Regions from separate parts of the Pseudonocardia autotrophica genome, predicted to be linked through region 1. Evidence: riboswitches for the same ligand, from Rfam matches in the RefSeq annotation. Region 1 holds a riboswitch; each other region holds the start of a gene.
The links. A riboswitch is a leader RNA that binds a small molecule or an ion and turns the genes downstream of it on or off. The one in region 1 is predicted to bind cobalamin.
Positions count from the first base shown of each region.

Region 1 (3,844 bases):
CGCCGCGATGGACGGCCGCGAGGTCACCGGGGTGCTCGGCTCGGCGATGGGCACCGAGCTGCACCGCCTCGCCCGCGGGATCGACGACCGGCCGGTCGCCCCGCGCGGCGCCGCGAAACAGATCAGCGCCGAGACCACGTTCGACACCGACCTGACCGCGATGTCCGCGGTGCACACGGCCGTCGAGTCGATCTGCGTTGCCGTGCACCGCAGGCTGGTCGCCGACGGCCGCGCCGCGCGCACGGTGACGGTCAAGGCCCGCACCGGGGACTTCGTGACCCACACCCGGTCGGAGACGACACCGTTCCCCAGCCGGGATCTCGCCACGCTCGTCGCGGTGGCCCGCCGGCTCACCGACACCGCGGTGGGTGAGGGAGGGGTGCGGCTGCTCGGGGTGTCGGTGTCGGGATTCGGCGACGAGCCGCCGCTGGCCCTGTTCGACGCGGTGCCCTCGGCACAGGGGTGGCGGGCGGCCCCGGCCGAACCGGCGGTCGCCGGGGTGCCGGGAACCGGGAGCCCGGCGGCGGTGAGCCCGGGAGCAGGAGACCCGGGGGCCGAGCTGCGGGGGCATGCCGGCGCACCGGTGGCCGTCGAGGAGCACGTGATCCCCCCGGCGACGGCCGAGGAGCGCCCCGACCCACCGGCCGACGACGCCGACCGGCCGTGGCGGGCCGGTGACGACGCCACCCATCCCGAGCACGGCCACGGCTGGGTACAGGGCGCCGGACACGGCCGGGTCACCGTCCGGTTCGAGACCGCGCTGACCGGCCCCGGTCGTACCCGCACGCTGGATGCCACCGATCCGCAGCTGACCCGTGCCGATCCGCTCCGGAGCTGGCGCCCGGCCGACTGACCGACTGACCGACTGGCCGACCGCCCGGGTCGGGTCTCAGCCGCCCGGGCCGGGTCTCAGCCGATCAGCGGACTGCGATGCGGCGGGGCGACCCGGGTGCCCGCGACGACCCGGACGTCGAGATCGGGGGCCGTGCGGGCGAGGCCGTCGAGCACCGCGATCAGTGCGACGTCCGCGGTCGGGTCCCCGGCCACCAGCAGCACCCCGTTCGCGGCGGGCCCACCCGCGGCCCATCCGGTGAGCCGGGCGACGCCGTCACGCGGGGAGATCCGCTCCACCCGCCACGCCTCGGCGTAGAACAGGGCCACCGACTCGGGCTCGCCCGGGAAGGCGAAGACGGTGTCGGCCTCCGCGAGCAGATCCTCGCCCCCGGAGCCGACCGCAGGCCCGCCCTGCTCGGTGCCGAGTACGACCAGTGCGGGGCGCGGGTCGACGCTCATCGCTATGTCCTCCTCGAGGGTCCGCGCCCTCAACAGTGGAAACTCCTGCGACGACGGCCAGTCTCCTGGCTTCCGGATCGTCGCGCTCCCCCGCCTTCCCGCCCTTGCCGGGCAGTGGCTACGGGGTGGGGAGCGCTCCCCGATGACAGTGGCGGGACCGCGCCGGACTCGCACCGGCTTCCTGCACCGTCGTCCCGGTCAGCCCATCACGTGCCGGTCGGGGGGTCAACAACGGGTGACGGTGACGCCTGCCCGAGGGGTGGGGCCCCGCCCGGCCGGGGCCGGTCAGACGCCGAACACACCCTGCCGGTTCGGCACCGAACACACCGCGCCCGTCCAGCACAGATCACGCTGTACCGGTCAGGCGCCGATCACACCCTGCCGGCCCGGCGCCGACCGCACCGTGCCGGGCACACGCCGAACGCACCGTGCCGGGCACGCACCGAACGCACCGTGCCGGGCGCGCACCGAACGCACTGTGCCGGTGCGGGCCGTCACGACCCGACGGGTGCCTCCAGACCTGCGACCGGGCCGATCACCACGATCGCGGGCGGGTTGACGTCCTCCTCGGCGGCGACCCGCCCGGCCGTCTCCAGCGTCGCGCGCACCGTGCGCTGGATCCGGGTGGTGCCGTCCTGCACGATCAGCACCGGGGTCTGCGGGTCGCGGCCGTGCTCGACGAGGACCTCGGCGAACCGGGCGAGCCGCTCCACCGCCATCATCAGCACGATCGTGCCGGTCATCCGGCCGAGCGCGGCCCAGTCGGTGAGGCTGCGCGGATCCTCCGGGGCGACGTGCCCGGACACGACGACGATCTCGTGCGCCACCCCCCGGTGGGTCACCGGAGTACCGGCGACAGCGGGCGCGGCGAACGCGCTGGTGATGCCCGGGACGACGGTGACCGGCACCCCCGCCGCGGCGCAGGCCTGGACCTCCTCGAACCCGCGCCCGTAGACGAACGGGTCGCCGCCCTTGAGGCGCACCACGAACTTCCCGGCCCTGGCGTGCTCCACCAGCAGCTCGTTGATCTTCTCCTGGGCCATGGCACGGCCGTAGGGGATCTTGGAGGCGTCGATGACCTCGACATCGGGCGAGAGCTCGTCCATCAGGTCACGGGGACCGAGCCGGTCGGTGACGACGACCTGGGCCCGCGACAGCAGCCGACGCCCGCGAACGGTGATCAGCTCCGGGTCGCCCGGGCCACCACCGACCAGCGCGACGCCCGGCTGCGGCGGCTCGGCGTTCTCGTCGACGACGCCGGACTGCAACGCCTCGACCAGCGCCGTCCGGACCGCGGACGAGCGGCGGTGCGCGCCGCGGGCCAGCACGCCGACGGTCAGCCCGTCGTGCGCCCCGGTCGCCGGAGTGACGGCGGTGCCCCGCGAGCCGTCGTCGGCGCGGACGCAGAACACCCGATCCCGCTCCGCATCGGCGGTGACCGTCTCGTTCACCGCGGCGTCGTCGGTCGCGGCGATCACGTACCAGGCGCCGGTGAGATCACCCTCGGCGTAGCGGCGGGCGGTCCAGGTGATCTCACCGGCCGAGACCATCCCCTCGACGGCCGGGGTGACCTCGGGGGACACCACCTCGACCAGCGCCCCGACCGCGATCAGCCGGGCGACCCGCCGCTGGGCGACCTGTCCTCCACCGACCACGACGACACGACGGCCGGACAGGTCCAGGCCGACCAGGTACTGCTCGTGCTGCGCGCTCAACGACGTTCCTCTCCCGGCCGCGGTGTGCCCTCCCCGGCGCTGCCTACCGTTCCCGGGCGATGCCTGCCCGGTCCGGCGAGCCCCCGGCTCCCGTGCGACGGCGGCGGTCGAGGATAGCGACCGGAACGCCTCCGGGAGTCGCCGCAGAGGCCAAACCCACACCGGCGGGTGCCCTGCCGAGCCTCGGGCGCCGGCTCCGCGCAGCCCCGCCCCAGCAGCGGGCACGGGCACGGGCACGGGCACGGGCACGGGCACGGGCACGGGCAGTGTTCGCACGGGTTCGCTGCGCTCGCACGGGGTCGGATCTCGTGCGAGCGCAGCGAACCCGTGCGGACGCCGTCGACCTGCCCAAACACAGCCAACCGGTGCGGACGCAGTCGACCGGTGCGGACGCTGCGACGCTGCACCGGCAGCCACCCGACACGGGGAGGCGCCCCACCACGGGACCGGCCACGCGACCGAGCATCGTTCGCACGGGTTCGCTGCATCCGCACGAAGTCCGACCCCGTGCGAACGCAACGAACCCGTGCGGATGGAGCGAGCCCATGCGGACGCGGCGAACCGTGCGCACGCGGCCCGCGACGAACCCACGCGTACGCAGCCGGCCTGCGTAAACGCAGCCGACCCGTGCGAACGCAGCCGACCCTGCGCCCCGGCAGCCACCCGGCACGGGGAGAAAGCCCTCGCCACGCGACCGGCCACGAGCCCGAGCACCGTTCGCACGGGATCACCGCATCCGCACGAGATCCGACCCCGTGCGAACGCAACGAACCCGTGCGGACTCGGCGAACCCGTGCGGCTGCCGGGGGCGTCAGCCCGGGGCGGTGTCAGAGGAC
Region 1 is NZ_AP018920.1:4,613,263-4,617,106, forward strand. It holds gene Pdca_RS21570 (DNA polymerase IV) at 1-853, shown strand, start outside; gene Pdca_RS35695 (hypothetical protein) at 910-1,293, opposite strand; cobalamin riboswitch at 1,332-1,499, opposite strand; gene cobA (uroporphyrinogen-III C-methyltransferase) at 1,788-3,008, opposite strand; gene Pdca_RS21590 (cobalamin biosynthesis protein) at 3,820-3,844, opposite strand, start outside.

Region 2 (3,844 bases), 1.9 Mb from region 1:
GTAGAGATCGTGCAGGTCGGGAACCTCGTCCGGGGAGAACAGCGTCCAGGAACCGTCGGCCTGCACCCGGCGCAGGAACTCGTCGGGCACCCAGTTCGCGGTGTTCATGTCGTGCGTGCGGCGCCGGTCGTCGCCGGTGTTCTTGCGCAGGTCGAGGAACTCCTCGATGTCGACGTGCCAGGTCTCCAGGTAGGCGCACGCCGCGCCCTTGCGCTTGCCGCCCTGGTTGACCGCGACGGCGGTGTCCCCGGCGATCTTGAGGAACGGCACGACACCCTGCGAGACACCGTTGGTGCCCCGGATGTGCGCGCCGAGGCCGCGGACCGGGGTCCAGTCGTTGCCCAGGCCGCCGGAGTACTTCGCGAGCAGCGCGTTGTTCCGGTAGCCGCCGAAGATCGAGTCCAGGTCGTCGTCGACGGTGGTGAGGAAGCACGACGACAGCTGCGCCCTGGTGGTGCCCGAGTTGAACAGCGTCGGGGTGGACGCCATGAAGTCGAAGCTGGACAGCAGCTCGTAGAACTCGATCGCGCGCGCCTCGCGGTCGACCTCCCGGATCGCCAGGCCCATCGCGACCCGCAGGAAGAACGCCTGCGGCAGCTCGAACCGGGTACCGCGCTCGTGCAGGAAGTAGCGGTCGTAGAGGGTCTGCAGGCCGAGGAAGCCGATCTCGGTGTCCCGCTCGGGACGGATCGCGGCGGTGACCCGGTCCAGGTCGAACGTGGCGAGCTCCGGATCGACCAGCCCGATGTCGATCGCGCGGCTCAGGTAGTCCTTGGTGTACGTGGCGTAGCGCTGCGCCATCGTGGCCTGGTCGGGCGTCTCCCGGGTGCCGGACAGATGCGAGACGGCCTCGGCGCGCAGCCGGTCGAGCAGCAGCCGGGACGCCACCAGCGAGTAGTCCGGCTCCCGCTCGACCAGCGTGCGGGCGGCCATGACGAGCGCCTGGGCCAGTTCGTCGGCGGTGATGCCGTCGTAGACGGTGCGGTCCAGCTCGGCGAGCACCGGCTCCCGGCTCACGTCCTCGATCCCGGCCAGCGCCTCGGCGAGCACGGTCTCGACACGGTCGCGGTCCAGCGGGACCCGGCTGCCGTCGGGCTGGGTGACGTGCACGGTCGGCAGATCGGTGGTGGCGGTCTCGGGTCCGGTGTCCCGGGCCTGCGCGTGCTGCTCCCGGTAGAGCACGTAGGAGCGGGCGACCTTGTGGTGCTCGCCCCGCATCAGGGCCAGCTCGACCTGGTCCTGGATCTGCTCGACGTGCACGCCGGGCGCGGGATGCCGGGCCAGTGCCGCGACAACCTGATCGGTCAGCTCGCCGACGAGATGGTGCAGCCGTGACGACGCCGACGCGGAACCGCCCTCGACGGCGAGGAACGCCTTGGTCATCGCCACCGAGATCTTGCCGGCGTCGAAGGTCGTCTCGGAGCCGTCGCGCCGGATCACCCGCAGACCGGGAGGAGCTGCGCCGTGCGTGGATGCAGGGGGAGCGGTGCTTGTCGTCACGGGTCTCTCTCCTCGCGAGTCGCCGTCGGCCCGTGACCCGCGCGAGGAGGCGACGGCGGACCAGTGCCCGCCGCGCCCTGGCGCCCTCCCGCGAGGCCCCGGAGCTGCACACGCCGGCGGCGTGCACACCGGTGGCAGGTCTTCGGACTCACGGGCGTCGTGCACGCTCCTACTGGCCGTCGCTTCCCGGGATCGCTCCCAGTGCTCGTTGACGGCGGTCGTTCCCGCTCACCGCTGCGGGGCAGTCCCGGAGTCGCACCGGATTCCCTCTTGCCTCATCGGTCCGTGCGGGATCGATGAACCACCAGCGCCGCGGACACTACATCTTGGGTTGGTTCCTGTTCGAGACCCCAAGGGGTCGGTGCGTTGCGACGAATCGTCACGGCCGGTGAACGGTGCAGGTCCGCCCCGGCGGGTCGCCGCGAGAGGCTCGTGCGGGCCACTCGGACAGGTGATGATCGTCGCTCTTCCGATAGCTAGATGAAAATGACTACTGTTTCAGACATGAGACTTCGACGGCTCCCCCCGCTCGTCCCGGCGCTCGCGCTGCTCGCGGTGCTCGCCGGATGCGGAGCCGCCGGGCCGGGTACCGATCCGGCCGCCGGGGAGCGGACCGCACCGCGGATCGAGCGCGCCGCGGCGCCGCTGGAGCCCGCCGGCACCGTCACCGACCCGAACGGCACCGAGCTGTCGCTGCCCACCCCGCCGGAGCGGATCGTCTGCCTCACCGGGCTGTGCGACGACATGCTCGTCGAGCTCGGCATCACCCCGGCCGGTACCTCGACGCCCGCGCTGCTCGCGAACCCGGTGCTGCTCGGCGAGGCTGCGGCCGCGCAGGTCCCGACCGTCGCGGGCAGCTTCGGCAGTGAGGACGTCGAGTCGATCGCCGCCCTGGATCCGGACCTGGTGATCGGGCTCGGCGGGGTGCACGATCCGCTGCGCTCCGCGGTCGAGCAGTTCGCGCCGCTGTGGACGGTCGAGCCGTCGACCTGGCAGGACTCGGTCGGTTACCTGCGGGCGCTCGGGGCGCTGACCGGCCGGACCGGGGAGGCGGTGGCGGCCGAGGAGCGGTTCCGCGGCACCCTCGCCGACGCCGTCGACACCACCCGGGAGACCGGGCAGGCCGACCGGACGGTCGTGCTGATGTACGGCAGCGCCGACACGATCGGCGTCGACACCACCGCATCGGTCAACGGCGACCTGCTCGCCCAGCTCTACGACTACCCGTTCGCACCGCGCAGCGCGGACGTCGAGTCCGGGTCGGCCTACAACGTCGAGGAGATCCTGGCCGGGCAGCCCGACGTCGTACTGGCCTTCTCGCTGCTGTTCTCCGCCGAGGACCGCACGCTGACCGACCAGCTCGCCGACAACCCGGTTTGGCAGCAGGTCCCGGCCGTGGCGCAGGGTGCGGTGCACGAGATGGACCCGCGGCTGTGGGGCAGCGGGCGCGGCACCCGCAGTCTGGGCGCGATCGTCGAGCAGTCGCTGGCCGTGGTGCCGGGCAGGTGAGGATCGCGCTCCTGGTGGTCGCCGGGACCGCGCTCGTGGTCGCCACGCTGTGCCTGGGCACGCCGTCGGTGCCGCCGTGGCAGCTGCCGGCGGTGCTCGGGTCCGGTTCCGGGATCGAGCACGTCGTGGTCACCGAGCTGCGCGCGCCCCGGCTCGTCCTGGGCGCGCTCGCCGGGATCGCGCTCGGGACCGCGGGGATGCTGCTGCAGGACGCGCTGCGCAACCCGCTCGCCGTCCCCGAGCTGCTCGGGGTCTCCTCCGGCGCGGCGGCCGCGGTCGCGATCACGATCGTGACCGGTGCCGCGGTGCCGTTCGCGCCGCTGCTGCCCGCGATCGCCGGTGCCGCGACCGGGGCGCTGCTCACCCTGCTCGCGGTGCGCGGGGCCGTCGGACCGGCCGCCGTGCTGCTGATCGGGGCCGGGGTGAGCGCGGCGCTGCAGGCGCTGCTGCTCACCGCGGTCGCGCTCACCGGCTCGCAGGAGCAGGGGGTGCTCGTCCGCTACCTGCTCGGTTCGCTCACCGGCACCACCTGGCCGACGGTCGCTACGGTGCTGCCCGGGCTCGCGATCGGGCTCGGGCTCGCAGTGCTCGCGCTGCCGGCGCTGGGGCTGCTGCGGCTCGGCGACGGCACCGCATCGGTGCTCGGCCTGCGCACCGCGACCGCCCGGATCGCGGTGCTGGCGGTGGCCTGCCTGCTGGTCGCCGCGGTCGTCGGCCCGTGCGGCCCGGTGGCGTGGGTCGGTTTCCTGGCGCCGCAGCTGGTGCGCCGGTTCCGTCCGGCGGCCGCACCGCTCACCCGGCTGGTCGCCTGCGCGGGAACCGGGGCGGTGCTCGT
Region 2 is NZ_AP018920.1:6,546,036-6,549,879, reverse strand. It holds gene Pdca_RS30450 (ribonucleoside-diphosphate reductase subunit alpha) at 1-1,500, opposite strand, end outside; cobalamin riboswitch at 1,617-1,821, opposite strand; gene Pdca_RS30445 (ABC transporter substrate-binding protein) at 2,005-3,009, shown strand; gene Pdca_RS30440 (iron ABC transporter permease) at 3,006-3,844, shown strand, end outside.
Region 2: it holds a riboswitch for cobalamin, as region 1 does, so the genes downstream of both, Pdca_RS30450 (ribonucleoside-diphosphate reductase subunit alpha) here and Pdca_RS35695 (hypothetical protein) in region 1, are expected to answer to the same signal.

Region 3 (3,844 bases), 2.0 Mb from region 1:
CGCTCCGAGCCGATGTGCCGCAGCGCCGCGGTCAGCTGGCCGGCCAGCTCGTCGGTGTCCGGGACCTCCGGCGAGTGCACGTCGTAGACGCCCGGCCCCAGCCCGCGCGGGATGCCGGGTCCGAGATCGGCGAGCACCTCCATCCGCGATCGTGCCGCCTCGACGGTGGTGACGTCGGCGTCCAGGCCGTCGATCGCGCCGACCACCTCACCGAACTCCGAGTAGCACAGGTGGGTGTGGATCTGGGTGCCGTCCACGACCCCGCCGGTGGACATCCGGAACGCGTCCACCGCCCAGTCCATGTACGCGGGACGGTCCCGCTCGTGCAGCGGCAGCAGCTCGCGCAGCGCGGGCTCGTCCACCTGGATGATCCGGATGCCGGCGGCCTCCAGATCGACGACCTCGTCGCGCAGGGCCAGCCCGACCTGCCGGGCGGTGTCCCCCAGCGGCTGGTCGTCGCGCACGAACGACCAGGCCAGGATCGTGACCGGCCCGGTCAGCATGCCCTTGACCGGCTTCTCCGAGAGCGACTGCGCGTAGGTCGCCCACTCGACGGTGATCGGGTTGCCGTCGCGGCGGGACACGTCCGAGTGCAGGATCGGCGGCCGCACACAGCGCGAGCCGTAGGACTGCACCCAGCCGAGCTCGGTGGTGGCGAAGCCGTCCAGGTTCTCGGCGAAGTACTGGACCATGTCGTTGCGCTCGGGCTCGCCGTGCACGAGCACGTCCAGCCCGATCTCCTCCTGCAGCGCCACCACCCGGGCGATCTCCCGGCGCATCCGCTCGGTGTACTCGCCCGCGTCGATCCGGCCGGCCCGGTGGGCCGCCCGGTCCTTGCGGATCTCGGCGGTCTGCGGGAACGAGCCGATCGTGGTGGTCGGCACGTCCGGCAGGCCCAGCGCCTCGCGCTGCACCTTCGCCCGGACGTCGCCGGCACCGCGCCGGTAGTGGTCGGCACCCAGCTCGGCCAGCCGGGCCCGGACGCTCTCGTTGCGGCGGGCGGCCGCCGCGACCCGCTCGCGGGTCGTCTTCGCGGCGTCGAACTCGGCGGCCACCGCCGACCGGCCCTCGTGCAGCGCACGGCCGATCAGCACCACCTCGTCGACCTTCTGCCGGGCGAACGCCAGCATGTCGGCGACGTCGCCGGGCAGCGACGTCTCCACCGACAGGTCGTAGGGGACGTGCAGCAGCGAGCACGACGTCGAGATCTCCACCCGGCCCGCGACGCCGACCAGCCGCGACGCGGTGACCAGCGCGGCGTCCAGGTCGGTGCGCCACACGTTGCGGCCGTCGACGACACCGGCCAGCACGAGCTTGCCGCCGATGCCCTCGATGCCGTCGATCCCGTCCAGGTCGGACGCGCCGGCGACCAGGTCCAGGGCCAGGCCCTCGACCGCCGTCGAGGCCAGCACCGGCAGCGCCGGGCCGAGCTCGCCGAAGTAGGACGCGACCAGGATCTTCGGCCGGCGCGGCGCGGCGGCGAGCCGGTCGTAGGCCTTGCGCAGCGCGGCGATCTCGTCCTCGGAGCGGTCCGCGGCGAAGGCGGGCTCGTCGAGCTGGACCCACTCGGCGCCGGCGTCGGCCAGCTCCGCCAGCAGGTCCCGGTAGACCTCGACCAGCGGGCCGAGCAGGTCGAGCGGCCGGAAGCCCTCCGGCGCCCCCTCGGCGGGCTTCGAGAGCAGCAGCAGGGTCACCGGCCCGACCAGCACCGGGCGGGTCACGACGTCGGAGCGCAGCGCCTCGCGGAACTCCTCGATCGCCTTGCGCGATCCGGGCGCGAGCCGGGTGTCCGGGCCGATCTCGGGAACCAGGTAGTGGTAGTTCGTGTCGAACCACTTGGTCATCTCGCAGGCCGGAGCACCGGTCCGGCCGCGGGCCATCGCGAACAGCCGCTCCAGCGGGTCGCTGATGCCTGCGAAACGCTCCGGGACGGCGCCGACCGCGAGCGCGGTGTCCAGAATGTGGTCGTAGAACGAGAACGTGTTGCCCGGGACCTGGTCCAGCCCCGCATCGCGCAGCGTGGTCCAGGTGTCGCGGCGCAGACCTGCCGCCACCTCGTGCAGCGCCGAGGCGTCGGACCGGCCGGCCCAGAACGCCTCCTCGGCACGCTTCAGTTCCCGGTTCGGCCCGATCCTGGGGTAGCCCAGGACGGTGCTGCCGGTACTGGAAACGGACGGCACAGAATTGGCCATACTCACAGCCCTCTCTCCTCGCGAGCGCGGTGGAGGACCCGTCACCGCCGGAGCAGGGCACGACGGCACGTCCCGGACGCATCCACACCGGTGCCGACTGTGGCGCCGGCGGGCACGGTGCGCACCCGGTCGTCCGTTCGGCCCTCCCTCGAGGCCACGGATCCGCGCACGCCGGTCGGCGCACGCACCGGCGGCAGGTATTCGGACTCGTGGGCGTCGTGCTCGTGCCTACTGGCCGTCGCTTCCCGGGTCGGTTCCCAGTGCTGATGACGGCGGTCGTTCCCACTCACCGCTGCGGGGCAGTCCCGGATTCGCACCGGGTTCCCTGTTGTCTCGCGGCACCCCCCGCGGGGAGCGCCACGAACCGTCGGCGGACCGACCATAACCCACCGGGCGCAGTCCCCGGACTGTTGCCTTTTCCTGACTGTTGCCATATCTTGGCAACACGTCGCCCTCCCCTCGGTCGAGGGCGACCTAACCCTGCCCCCCTCCGTTCAGACGGGTCCCCTGCCTGGTCTGCCGAGGGGTAATCGCGATCACCCCTGTGCCCGGGACCACAACCGGTCCTAGCGTGCGGCTCGACCCCACCCGCGTGCTCAGAAAGGGCTGCCATGCAGGTAGACGAGCTGCTCAAGCCGTTCCCCATCAAGGAGTTCCACCCGTTCCCCCGGGCGCTGATGGGTCCCGGCGCGCACGAGCTCATCGGCCCGGAAGCCCTCAAGCTCGGCTTCAAGAAGACGCTGGTCATGACGTCGGGCCTGCGCGGCACCGACATCGTTCACAAGATCGTCGAGTCGATGAAGTACCACGGCCTCGAGGTCGTCGTGTACGACCAGGTCGAGTCGAACCCCAAGGACTACAACGTCATGGACGCTGTGGGCCTCTACCAGCAGAACAAGTGTGACTCGTTCGTCTCGATCGGCGGCGGCTCCTCGCACGACGCCTGCAAGGGCGCGCGCGTCTCGGTCGCCCACGACGGCCGCAACGTCAACGAGTTCGAGGGCTTCAACAAGTCCGAGAACCCGGCGAACCCGCCGCACATCGCGGTCTCGACGACGGCCGGCACCGGCTCCGAGACCTCGTGGGCGTACGTGATCACCGACACCACGACCGACCCCGACAACCCGCACAAGTACGTCGCGTTCGACGACGCCTCGGTGACCACCCTGGCGATCGACGACCCGGTGCTCTACTTCGACTGCCCGATCGACTACACCGCGCAGTGCGGCTTCGACGTGCTCGCGCACGCCTCCGAGCCCTACGTCTCGCGGCTGGACTTCCAGCCGTCGCTCGGCAACGCGCTGCACGCGATCAAGCTCACCTCGCAGAGCCTGCGCAAGGCCGTGTGGAACGGCCAGGAGCTCTCCGGCCGCGAGGGCATGATGTACGCGCAGTACATCGCCGCCCAGGCGTTCAACTCCGGTGGCCTCGGCATCATCCACTCGATCAGCCACGCGGTGTCGGCGTTCTACGACACCCACCACGGCCTGAACAACGCCATCGCGCTGCCCCGCGTGTGGGCGTTCAACATGCCGGTCGTCTACGAGCGCTTCGCCGACATCGCCGAGGCGATGGGCGTCGACACCCGTGGCATGACCAAGCCGCAGGCCGCCGACGCCGCGCTCGCCGCGTCCATCCGGCTGCTGCGCGAC
Region 3 is NZ_AP018920.1:6,596,814-6,600,657, forward strand. It holds gene metE (5-methyltetrahydropteroyltriglutamate--homocysteine S-methyltransferase) at 1-2,192, opposite strand, end outside; cobalamin riboswitch at 2,368-2,576, opposite strand; gene mdo (NDMA-dependent methanol dehydrogenase) at 2,804-3,844, shown strand, end outside.
Region 3: it holds a riboswitch for cobalamin, as region 1 does, so the genes downstream of both, metE (5-methyltetrahydropteroyltriglutamate--homocysteine S-methyltransferase) here and Pdca_RS35695 (hypothetical protein) in region 1, are expected to answer to the same signal.